2 regions of the Solibacillus isronensis genome follow, and region 1 is predicted to be linked to the other one. Evidence: riboswitches for the same ligand, from Rfam matches in the RefSeq annotation. Region 1 holds a riboswitch; the other holds the start of a gene.

The links. A riboswitch is a leader RNA that binds a small molecule or an ion and turns the genes downstream of it on or off. The one in region 1 is predicted to bind cobalamin.
Region 2: another riboswitch for cobalamin. It lies ahead of metE (5-methyltetrahydropteroyltriglutamate--homocysteine S-methyltransferase); the one in region 1 lies ahead of M3166_RS06305 (glutaredoxin family protein).

What each region holds. Positions count from the first base shown of each region.
Region 1 covers NZ_JAMBOC010000001.1:1,221,224-1,225,833, forward strand. Annotated here, with positions in the region: gene M3166_RS06280 (histidine phosphatase family protein) at 1-306, opposite strand, end outside; gene M3166_RS06285 (alpha/beta hydrolase fold domain-containing protein) at 334-1,221, opposite strand; gene M3166_RS06290 (cobalamin biosynthesis protein CobN) at 1,443-1,865, shown strand; gene M3166_RS06295 (ATPase) at 1,867-2,184, shown strand; gene dut (dUTP diphosphatase) at 2,224-2,661, opposite strand; cobalamin riboswitch at 2,833-3,015, shown strand; gene M3166_RS06305 (glutaredoxin family protein) at 3,173-3,397, shown strand; gene M3166_RS06310 (ribonucleotide reductase stimulatory protein) at 3,436-3,762, shown strand; gene nrdE (class 1b ribonucleoside-diphosphate reductase subunit alpha) at 3,759-4,610, shown strand, end outside.
Region 2 covers NZ_JAMBOC010000001.1:836,053-840,662, forward strand. Annotated here, with positions in the region: gene M3166_RS04305 (DUF2621 domain-containing protein) at 1-294, opposite strand, end outside; gene M3166_RS04310 (DUF1659 domain-containing protein) at 459-677, shown strand; gene M3166_RS04315 (DUF2922 domain-containing protein) at 709-930, shown strand; gene M3166_RS04320 (YvrJ family protein) at 994-1,134, shown strand; gene M3166_RS04325 (SCO family protein) at 1,241-1,855, shown strand; cobalamin riboswitch at 2,213-2,392, shown strand; gene metE (5-methyltetrahydropteroyltriglutamate--homocysteine S-methyltransferase) at 2,555-4,610, shown strand, end outside.

The DNA.
Region 1 (4,610 bases):
GCCAGTAAATTTTAAATCCTTATCCACATACGTTTGTTTCAATTTTTCCAGCCAATCCGGAAGATTTTCGTCACTTAATAATCGTTCCCTCAACCGATGATCAATTTTGAAAGGAATTTTGTTTTTCCGGACAAATGGTTCTATTGTATGTAATGCTCTTGTAAATGGACTTGATATGACAAGTTCAATCGGGTATTGTTCCAAAAAATTTGCCAGCTGCTCACTTTCCTCTTTACCAGCTACTGTTAACTTAGCCTTCGGATCTTGTCCCTCCGATTCAGCGTGTCGGATAATATATAATTTCATACTGTAAATGCTCCTAGTTCATTCATGCTAATTTTTGATGATCTTGAGTAATTGCTTCATTGCTTTCTTCGCTTCCGGAATGGGAAATACCGGAAAGACATGATTCATTTTCGGGTATTCAAAGTAATGGACTGCTACACCTTGTTCTTTTGCTTTATCGAGAAGCATTTTTGCATCGACAAGCAGTAGCTCACCCGTCCCGACAAATGCGGTAATTTGACCGATGTCTTTCAATTCTCCATGGACGGGACTTATTTTGTAATCTGTTAAATCCAATCCGTCTGCCCATAACCTGCCAAGCTCCTGTGCGCCAACTACTCCAAGCATCGGGTCAAGTTTTTCAAGTTCTTTGTAGCGCGGATCTTCCCCCCGCACATCGAGCCATGCGGAATGTAGAACAATATGCTGCGGCTGCTTTTTGGAATATCGTTTTACATCCTGCGCCAACGCCAATGCCAGCCCGCCACCTGCGGAATCCCCCATAAAAATAAATGGGGCATCATATTTTAAAACGAGATGATCATATAAATCGTGAATGGCATCAAAGCACGCTTTATGTGAATGTTTAGGTAGCTTCGGATAAATCGGCACGATAATCGTGAAGTTTGATTCCTGTGCAAGCTTCACTAAATAGCGCCAATGAAAAATCAGTGGATCATTAATATAGGCACCGCCGTGAAAATAATAGATGACCTTTTCCGGTGTCTGCTGTTCATTGATTGTGTAATAGGGCATGCCATTCAGTTCGTCTTTTTGTATTTGGTGCTGCTCTTTGAATTTAGCATCCAGCTCATACGGTTTCTCATTATGTTTCATTGCAATAAAATTATCGAGCAGGCGTAAATCCATAAATTTCTTCTTTGTTCCGCGCAGTATTAAAAACTTCTCAAACAACACACTATGCACGCTTCGCATACAATGCCTCCCTTTAGCTCACATCCAATTTTTACAATTTCCCATTGTTATCAATTCGACTAAAATCGATTGATCCCCTTCTAAATGGTAAAACGTTTCCACTTATGCATATGCAAACTGAGTACCCGTTAGAAAAATCCCATCAGTGAATTCAATATATTCTGAAACTTTTTTTCCGACTTAATCGTAAATTTGGTAACGAATTTAGAGGGGGAATGTTCATGCTTACCGGATTTTACAGTGCCCTTATCATTTTCACTTTATTATTTATCATTGCTGCTTTCTTTTTTATCCGGGAGTTTGTAAAAAAGAAAGTATCTCCCTTTAACTTGAATACAATTATGCTTGGCGTGCTGACGCTTTTTATGCTGATTGTTTCAGGAATTTACAGCTATGATTTTTATCATCTGCAAACAAGCGATCAGAAAACTGCTGGAGGGATTTGTGAAATTACCTTTGTAAACGGGCATGGGAGAAGTATTGATACGACTGAAGTGATGATTGAAGATAAAGTTTACAATATTAAGTCCAGTACCTACAAAGACTTCCCTGATGGGCGTTATCATTGTGAATTAACGTATCTACCGATTTCAAAAATTGTGACGCAAATCGATATACTGACAAAAGACGAGAAAGGAGACTAATATGGTTGAGTTAGATTTTTCAATTGTTTTGGCATTCATCTTAATTATGGTTTTAATTACGCCACTTGTATTATCTATCTACTACCGGAAAAAAACGAAAGTGGATAAAGGGTTGCAATTTGCCTATCATGGCCTTTCCTACCGTCGTAAATTCTTGCGCAACCTCTATTCCATTCCCATTTGTATCGTAGCGTTGGCCATTATTTATTGGGTGGAAGGATTCACTAATCTCTTTATATTTTTCACCCTCTTTTTCATAGTATTATTTGGTATTCAAACTTCGTACAATTATATAAAGTGGAAAAAAGAAGAAGATTAAAACGCCTGAGTTCATTTATCTCGACTCAGGCGTTTTTCATTATTTCACTCCACTCGATCCAAAACCCTTATCACCGCGCTCCGAATCCGACAGTTCGTCCGTTTCTTCAATGAAGACTTGCGGGACATATTGAACGACTAGCTGGGCAATGCGCATCCCCTTTTCAATCGTAAACGGTTCTTTTCCATGATTAATTAGAATAACCCCGATTTCACCGCGATAGCCTGCATCAATCGTACCTGGACTATTTAACACCGTAATTCCATGTTTCAATGCCAATCCGCTTCGAGAACGTACTTGCGCTTCTGTTCCTTCCGGCAGTTCGATTTGAAGACCGGTTTTAATTAATCCGTATTCCCCAGGCAGTAAAACTTTTTCTTCAACCGCACTTAAATCCATCCCCGCATCCCCTTCACGTGCCTGTTTCGGCAATACGGCTTCCGGGTGGGTTTTCTTAATTTTTAATTGAATCGACATATTCAACCAACTTTCTCATTTATAAAATCTATTTACATGCAGTTATAACAAAACCATATTTTTTCTTTATTTTCAATAGGGAGTTTTCTAGAATTCTTAATGGATTTATGTTATCTTTCTTTAGGCTCTTTACTTTTATGTTGTTAAAGCTTATACTCAATTCAACTATATATTGTGTTTTTTTATCACGGTACTACTAAATGTAGTTTAAAAGGGAAGTTTGGTGTGAATCCAACGCTGTCCCCGCAACTGTAAATGCTGACTGAAGACGAATAGACCACTGTGCAATGCATGGGAAGGTATGTCTGACGGATGAAGCAAAGCCAGGAGACCTGCCGCGTTAAAACTACGTACATTTCTTCGGGGAATAGGAAATGGAGGCGCTCTTTTACTCGTTTCCATTTCAAGCTATCCTGTTTTCCGGGATAGCTTTTTTTGTTTTTTCTGTATGTTCCCCCATGACATGTGCACCACAATTACTAGTAATATTTAAATAGCGAGGGGTTCTATTATGAAACTTTATACGAAAACAATTTGTCCAAAATGCCTATGGGTAAAATCGGAGCTCGATGCTGCCAACTTGGAGGTCGAGGTTATTAATATTGACCATGATGAGAGCGCAAAACAAATAGTACTCGATGCAGGTTTTTTGTCTGTGCCGTTATTTGAAATCAACGGTGAATTTATCGCAGAGCCGACGTCAATTATCGATCGCATTTCTGAAATGACCGCATGATCATATTTGCTTCACGAACTGGTAATGTACGATCCATTGTGCAAAAACTCGGCTTGCCCGCAAAGGATCTGGCGGAAGTAGAGAAAATGGATGAACCGTATCTTCTATTTACGTATACGGATGGATTAGGCTCTGTTCCCCCTATCGTCGACCAGTTCATGACTGCGAACTTTGATCTATGCAAAGGAATTATCGTAAGCGGAAACCGTAATTTTGGTCATGCTTTTTTCGGCCGTGCAGGTGACCTTTTAGCTGCACAATACGGAATTCCGTTAATCGAAAAAGTGGAAATGCGAGGAACTCCGGCGAATTATGAAGCGATTACAGATTACTACTACTCCATATGGAAAGAGGCATCGATATGAAACAATATTTAAAATTAAATAACGATATTCTAAACCGTTACCGTGCTACCGGTGAATTGGATCTGGCGAAAGACAAAGAAGCAACACGCCGCTATTTCCTGGAAGACGTGAATGTCCGTTTACGCTACTTTATCGATATCGAGGAAAAAGTGCGTTATTTAGTCGATGAAGGCTATTACGAAAAAGAGTTTTTGGAATTGTACTCGATGGACTTTATTAAACAAATGTACAAAAAAGCCTATTCCTACAAGTTCCGGTTTCCTTCATTCATGAGTGCTTCGAAGTTCTACGAAAGCTATGCGATGAAAAGCCGGGATGGAAAAGAAATTCTGGAAAAGTATGAAGACCGAATCGTCATTATCGCCCTGTATTTAGCACAAGGCGATGAAGCATTGGCTGAAAAGGCCATCGAAGCGGTAATGACTGCCTACCAGCCGGCAACCCCAACTGCCCTAAACAGCGGGAAAAAAGCGCGCGGTGAGCTAGTCTCATGTTTTAAACTAACGATGGACGATACGATGAACTCAATCGCTGAGAATATCGGCTATTGTCTTGAACTTTCCCGCTTAGGCGGCGGTGTCGGGGTAAACTTGACCGATCTGCGTCCGTTAGGAGATCCGATTAAAGGAATTTTAAACCGTGCGAGCGGGGTTATGCCTGTTGCGAAACTGCTGGAAAATTCGTTCTCGTATTCGAATCAGCTTGGCCAAAGAAATGGTTCCGGAGTCGTCTATCTAAATGTTTTTCACGGTGATATTGAAGCGTTTATCTCTTCCAAGAAACCAAATGCCGACGATAAAATCCGATTAGCTACATTATCTACAGGGATTATTCTTCCCGATATTTTC
Region 2 (4,610 bases), 390 kb from region 1:
CTCATTCAGTGCAATTTCACCGATTTTACCGGCAATCTTTTCTTTGGCAACTTGGCGGAATAGCTCTGGTACAGGACTGACAAGCTCGGTAAGTAATTGTTTTTCATCTTCACCCCAAAGATGAATCGTTTTATCTAAGTATATGTTTTGCCAATCTAGATCCGATTTTCCGTCCTGTTTCGGCAGGGCCTTCAAAAACTTGCGGAACATAAAAAAGCCGCCAATCCCCATAAGCGAAATCAATACTACAACCCAAAATAAAATAAACCATAAAAACCAGCCATCTAAGCCCACAATGTTCACCTCATTACTAAATATTGTTTATGAAATTCCTTCTACTAAACTACTGGTGATAAACCTCATTATTGTCTATTATATAAGGTTTTGTAAAATTTTTCATCGTCATTGTCCCTTTTTTCGGTAAATCATGACATATATAGGGCAAGGAGGTGATAAACATGAACGAATTCGGATTTTTATCTGCAACATTGACAGTATTTTATCAGACAGGCCTTGATGAATTTAATGAGCCGATTATTAAAAGTTCCACATTCCGTAACTTGGAAAGAAATGCGACAGCTCAGCAACTATACACTGTTGCAACAACAATCGTCGGCTTAACAGATTACAATTATATTGAATCTGTGAAAACGCAAAAAGACAGTATTACCGCTTAATTAACATTATCATTGAATTGGAGGTGATCACATGGCGCAAGTTTTACAATTAACATTTGCCAACATTGCAGGGGATACGATGACGATTAATATTAATGATCCGAAGCCGAATTTAACTGAGGCTGAAGTGAATGCTGCGATGCAAACAATTATTGATCAGGCAGTGTTTTCGAAGGACGGATTTTTGTACAATGTGAAAAAATCAGCTCGCATCGTTGAACGTAATGTCACAGCAATCGAACTGAATAGCTAATAGCAAGGCCGGTGAAGTGTGATGCTTTGCCGGCCTTTTCAAATGAAAAAAGGAGGGATTTTAATGGAACAGTGGATAGCAATTCTTCAAGAAGTAACATTTCCAATCTTTATATCTTTTTATTTACTGTATCGGATAGAAACAAAACTTGAAGCGATTCATACAGCACTCGTATCATTACATCATCCTGCAGACAGAGCATGAAAAACTCTTCACAATGTTGACACACTTCCTTTCTTCCGATAACTATTGAGAATATACTAAATATTGGGTAAGATGAGAGTAATGTTCAAAGAGTGGAGAGAGAGAAATGAAAACGAAAAAAATAGTATTCGCACTTATGCTCTTGGCAGCAACAGTTCTCACTGCATGCAGCAATTATCAGTTTAAACCGACGACCAACTTTGAAATTAGCGGGTTTACGATGACCGATCACCGTAACAAAGAGGTGACACTGGAAAGCCTAAAAGGGGAACCATGGCTGGCAATGTTCATCTTCACAAGCTGTACAACCATTTGCTCGCCAATGACAATGAATATGACCCGAGTACAAGACCACCTTGAGAAAAAAGGGCTGGAAAATTATAAAATTGTCGCGTTTTCAGTAGATCCGGACTACGACACACCGGAGCGTTTAACAGAATATTTATCGCGCCATAAACCGGTAGATGAATCAAAATGGCATATGCTGACAGGGTACGATCAAAAATTTATCGAGCAGTTTGGCAGAAACTCATTTAAAACACCTGTTCAGTCAATTGAAGGAAACGACCAAGTTATCCACGCTGATACATTTTTCCTAGTGGATGAAAAAGGAATTGCCGTGAAAAACTATTCAGGTTATGGCACAGGAGAAGATGGTGTTCCATATGAAACGATTGCTAGTGATATGGAGGCACTCATTGACGAGCGTCTAAAACAATAGTGAAATGTAAGATTAACTTGCGAAAAAAGTGTAGCTGCTTTTTAAGCAAGTTTTTTTGTGGAGTGAGGGCTTTTCTAATAAAATTGAAATTGTGCTAATAAAACTACAAATTTTCTAATAAGTTGCGGATCTTCTAACAAAGGAACTGGATATGCTTGATATGCTAATATCAGTTCTTGATTAGCAAATAAGCACGCCAACTTTTCTAATATCACCTGCAAAAGTGCTAAAATAAATAAATTCCTTCTAATAAAAAGCACAATGCATCAACCCAAATTGTTTCAACCCGTATATTGATAAAGCAATAAATAAAAAGAATTTTCAAAACTCAAATTCTGTGATATAGTATACAAAATTACATACTGTGTAAGTTACGGTGCTTGTGAGAACAAGCTGAAAAGGGAAACCAGTGAAAGTCTGGTGCTGTCCCGCAACTGTAAATCGGAGTTCGTGATATTCAACCACTGTCTATTGATGGGAAGGATCACAAGAACGTTGATGATGAGCCAGGAGACCTGCCGGAAACTAGTACACGCCAATACCTACGTGGAAATAGGTGGTGATTTTGTGCGATAGTGAGACAACAACCTTTGAGTTTACAAAGGTTTCTTTTGTCAATCTCTTAAACATTCACACCCCTCTTTCACTTAGAAAGAGGGGTTTTGGTTTTTATGTAACAAATTTAAGGAGGAATTGTTTATGAAAACAGCAGTAATTGGTTACCCGTATATTGGACAAAATCGTGAATGGAAACGTGTGACAGAGGCATTTTGGAAAGAACAACTGACTTTGCAATGCTATGAACAGGAAATGAAAAACTTACGCCTTGCTCAGCTATATCAACAAAAAGCTTTAGGGCTGGATATTTTAACAGTAGGTGATTTTACATACTATGACCGTATGCTGGACATGGCTGTAATGTTCAATATGGTTCCATCGCGTTATGATTATCTTTCTTTGCAGCATAATTTTACGGCATACTTTGCAATGGCCCGTGGAGCTGAAAATGTGGTGGCATGTGAAATGACGAAATGGTTCAACACGAATTATCACTATATTGTACCGGAATATGAGGGACAACAACTCGCATTGCAGCACAATGTTTACGCGCAATATATCCAGGAGGCAATCGAAGCATTCGGCATGTCCCCTCGTGTGACAATTATTGGTCCATTTACATTTTATAAACTGACAAAAGGTGTTGGCCAAGAACAAAAACAACACTATATTCAGCAGCTGGTGATTGTGTATAAAGAGTTGCTTCAGTCGTTAGAAGCAAGTGGTGCAACGACAATCCAGCTTGAAGAACCAAGCCTTACAAAAGACCTTACTTCCGAAGATATTGCATTAGTTCAGCATTTCTATCATCAAGTATTAAAAGGACTTACAGTTGAAACGATCTGCACATCTTATTTTGAAGCGTTATCCGACTATGAAACAATGATTAATTTGCCAGTCGATGGCTTTGGACTGGACTTTGTTCATGGGAAAATTGAAAATATAGCATCGTTAAAAAAATTTACTTTCCCAAAAGATAAAGTTCTATATGCAGGAATTATTAATGGACGTGACATATGGAGAGCCGAATTGCAGAAGCAGTTGGCACTAGTAGCGGAAATTCGTTCCTACGTACCATATTCACCTATCCATCTACAAACATCGTGCAGCCTCCAGCATGTGCCTGTTACAACAGCAGGAGAAAAAGGGGTTGTACCTGAGCTGCAAAACGCCTTAGCATTCGCCAATGAAAAAATAAAGGAACTGCAAATGATTAAAGGAAAAATACTTCAGTTGGAAGGTCCTTATCAACATGCAATTTTAGAAAGTCAAAAAGCAATCCGCACATTGGCGCAGCATAAATCAAGACGGAAACAAGCTGTACTTGACAAGGTGAACGCACTAACACAGGAAGCTTTTAAACGAGCAGATAACTACAACAAGCGCAGTAAACTGCAACGTGCCTTTTTACAGTTGCCGGATTACCCGACAACAACAATCGGGAGTTTCCCGCAATCGGCTGAAGTTAAGAAAAATCGCAGTTTGTGGCGTAAAGGGGAAATTACAACAGCGGAGTACGAAGCATTTAATGCAAACGAAACAGCACGATGGATTGCGATTCAGGAGCAGCTTGGTCTTGATGTTTTTGTTCATGGAGAATTTGAACGTACAGATATGGTCGAATTTTTTGGTGAAAAATTGGATGGCTTTGCGTTTACGAATAATGGCTGGGTTGTTTCTTATGGTTCACGTTGTGTTAAACCGCCTATTATTTACGGAGATGTTGAATGGACGGAACCGATGACGGTAAGGGAAGTAAGTGCCGCACAATCACTTACGGATAAGCCGGTCAAAGGGATGCTGACAGGACCCGTTACAATATTGAACTGGTCATTTGTGCGAAATGATTTGGACCGCTCGGAAGTTGCTTATCAAATCGCCCTGGCATTAAGGGAAGAAGTATATGCGCTTGAAAAAGCAGGAATCAATATTATTCAAGTTGATGAGCCTGCATTAAAAGAAGGGCTGCCGATCCGTAAAAATCAACATCGGGCTTATATCGAATCTAGTGTAAATGCATTTAAATTAGCGACAAGCGGTGTGCGGAATACGACCCAGATTCATACACATATGTGTTATTGTGAATTTAATGACTTTATTGATGTAATTGAATCATTGGACGCGGATGTGATTTCGATTGAGACATCACGAAGCCACGGAGAACTGGTAAAAATACTAAAAGAGACACCGTACAGAC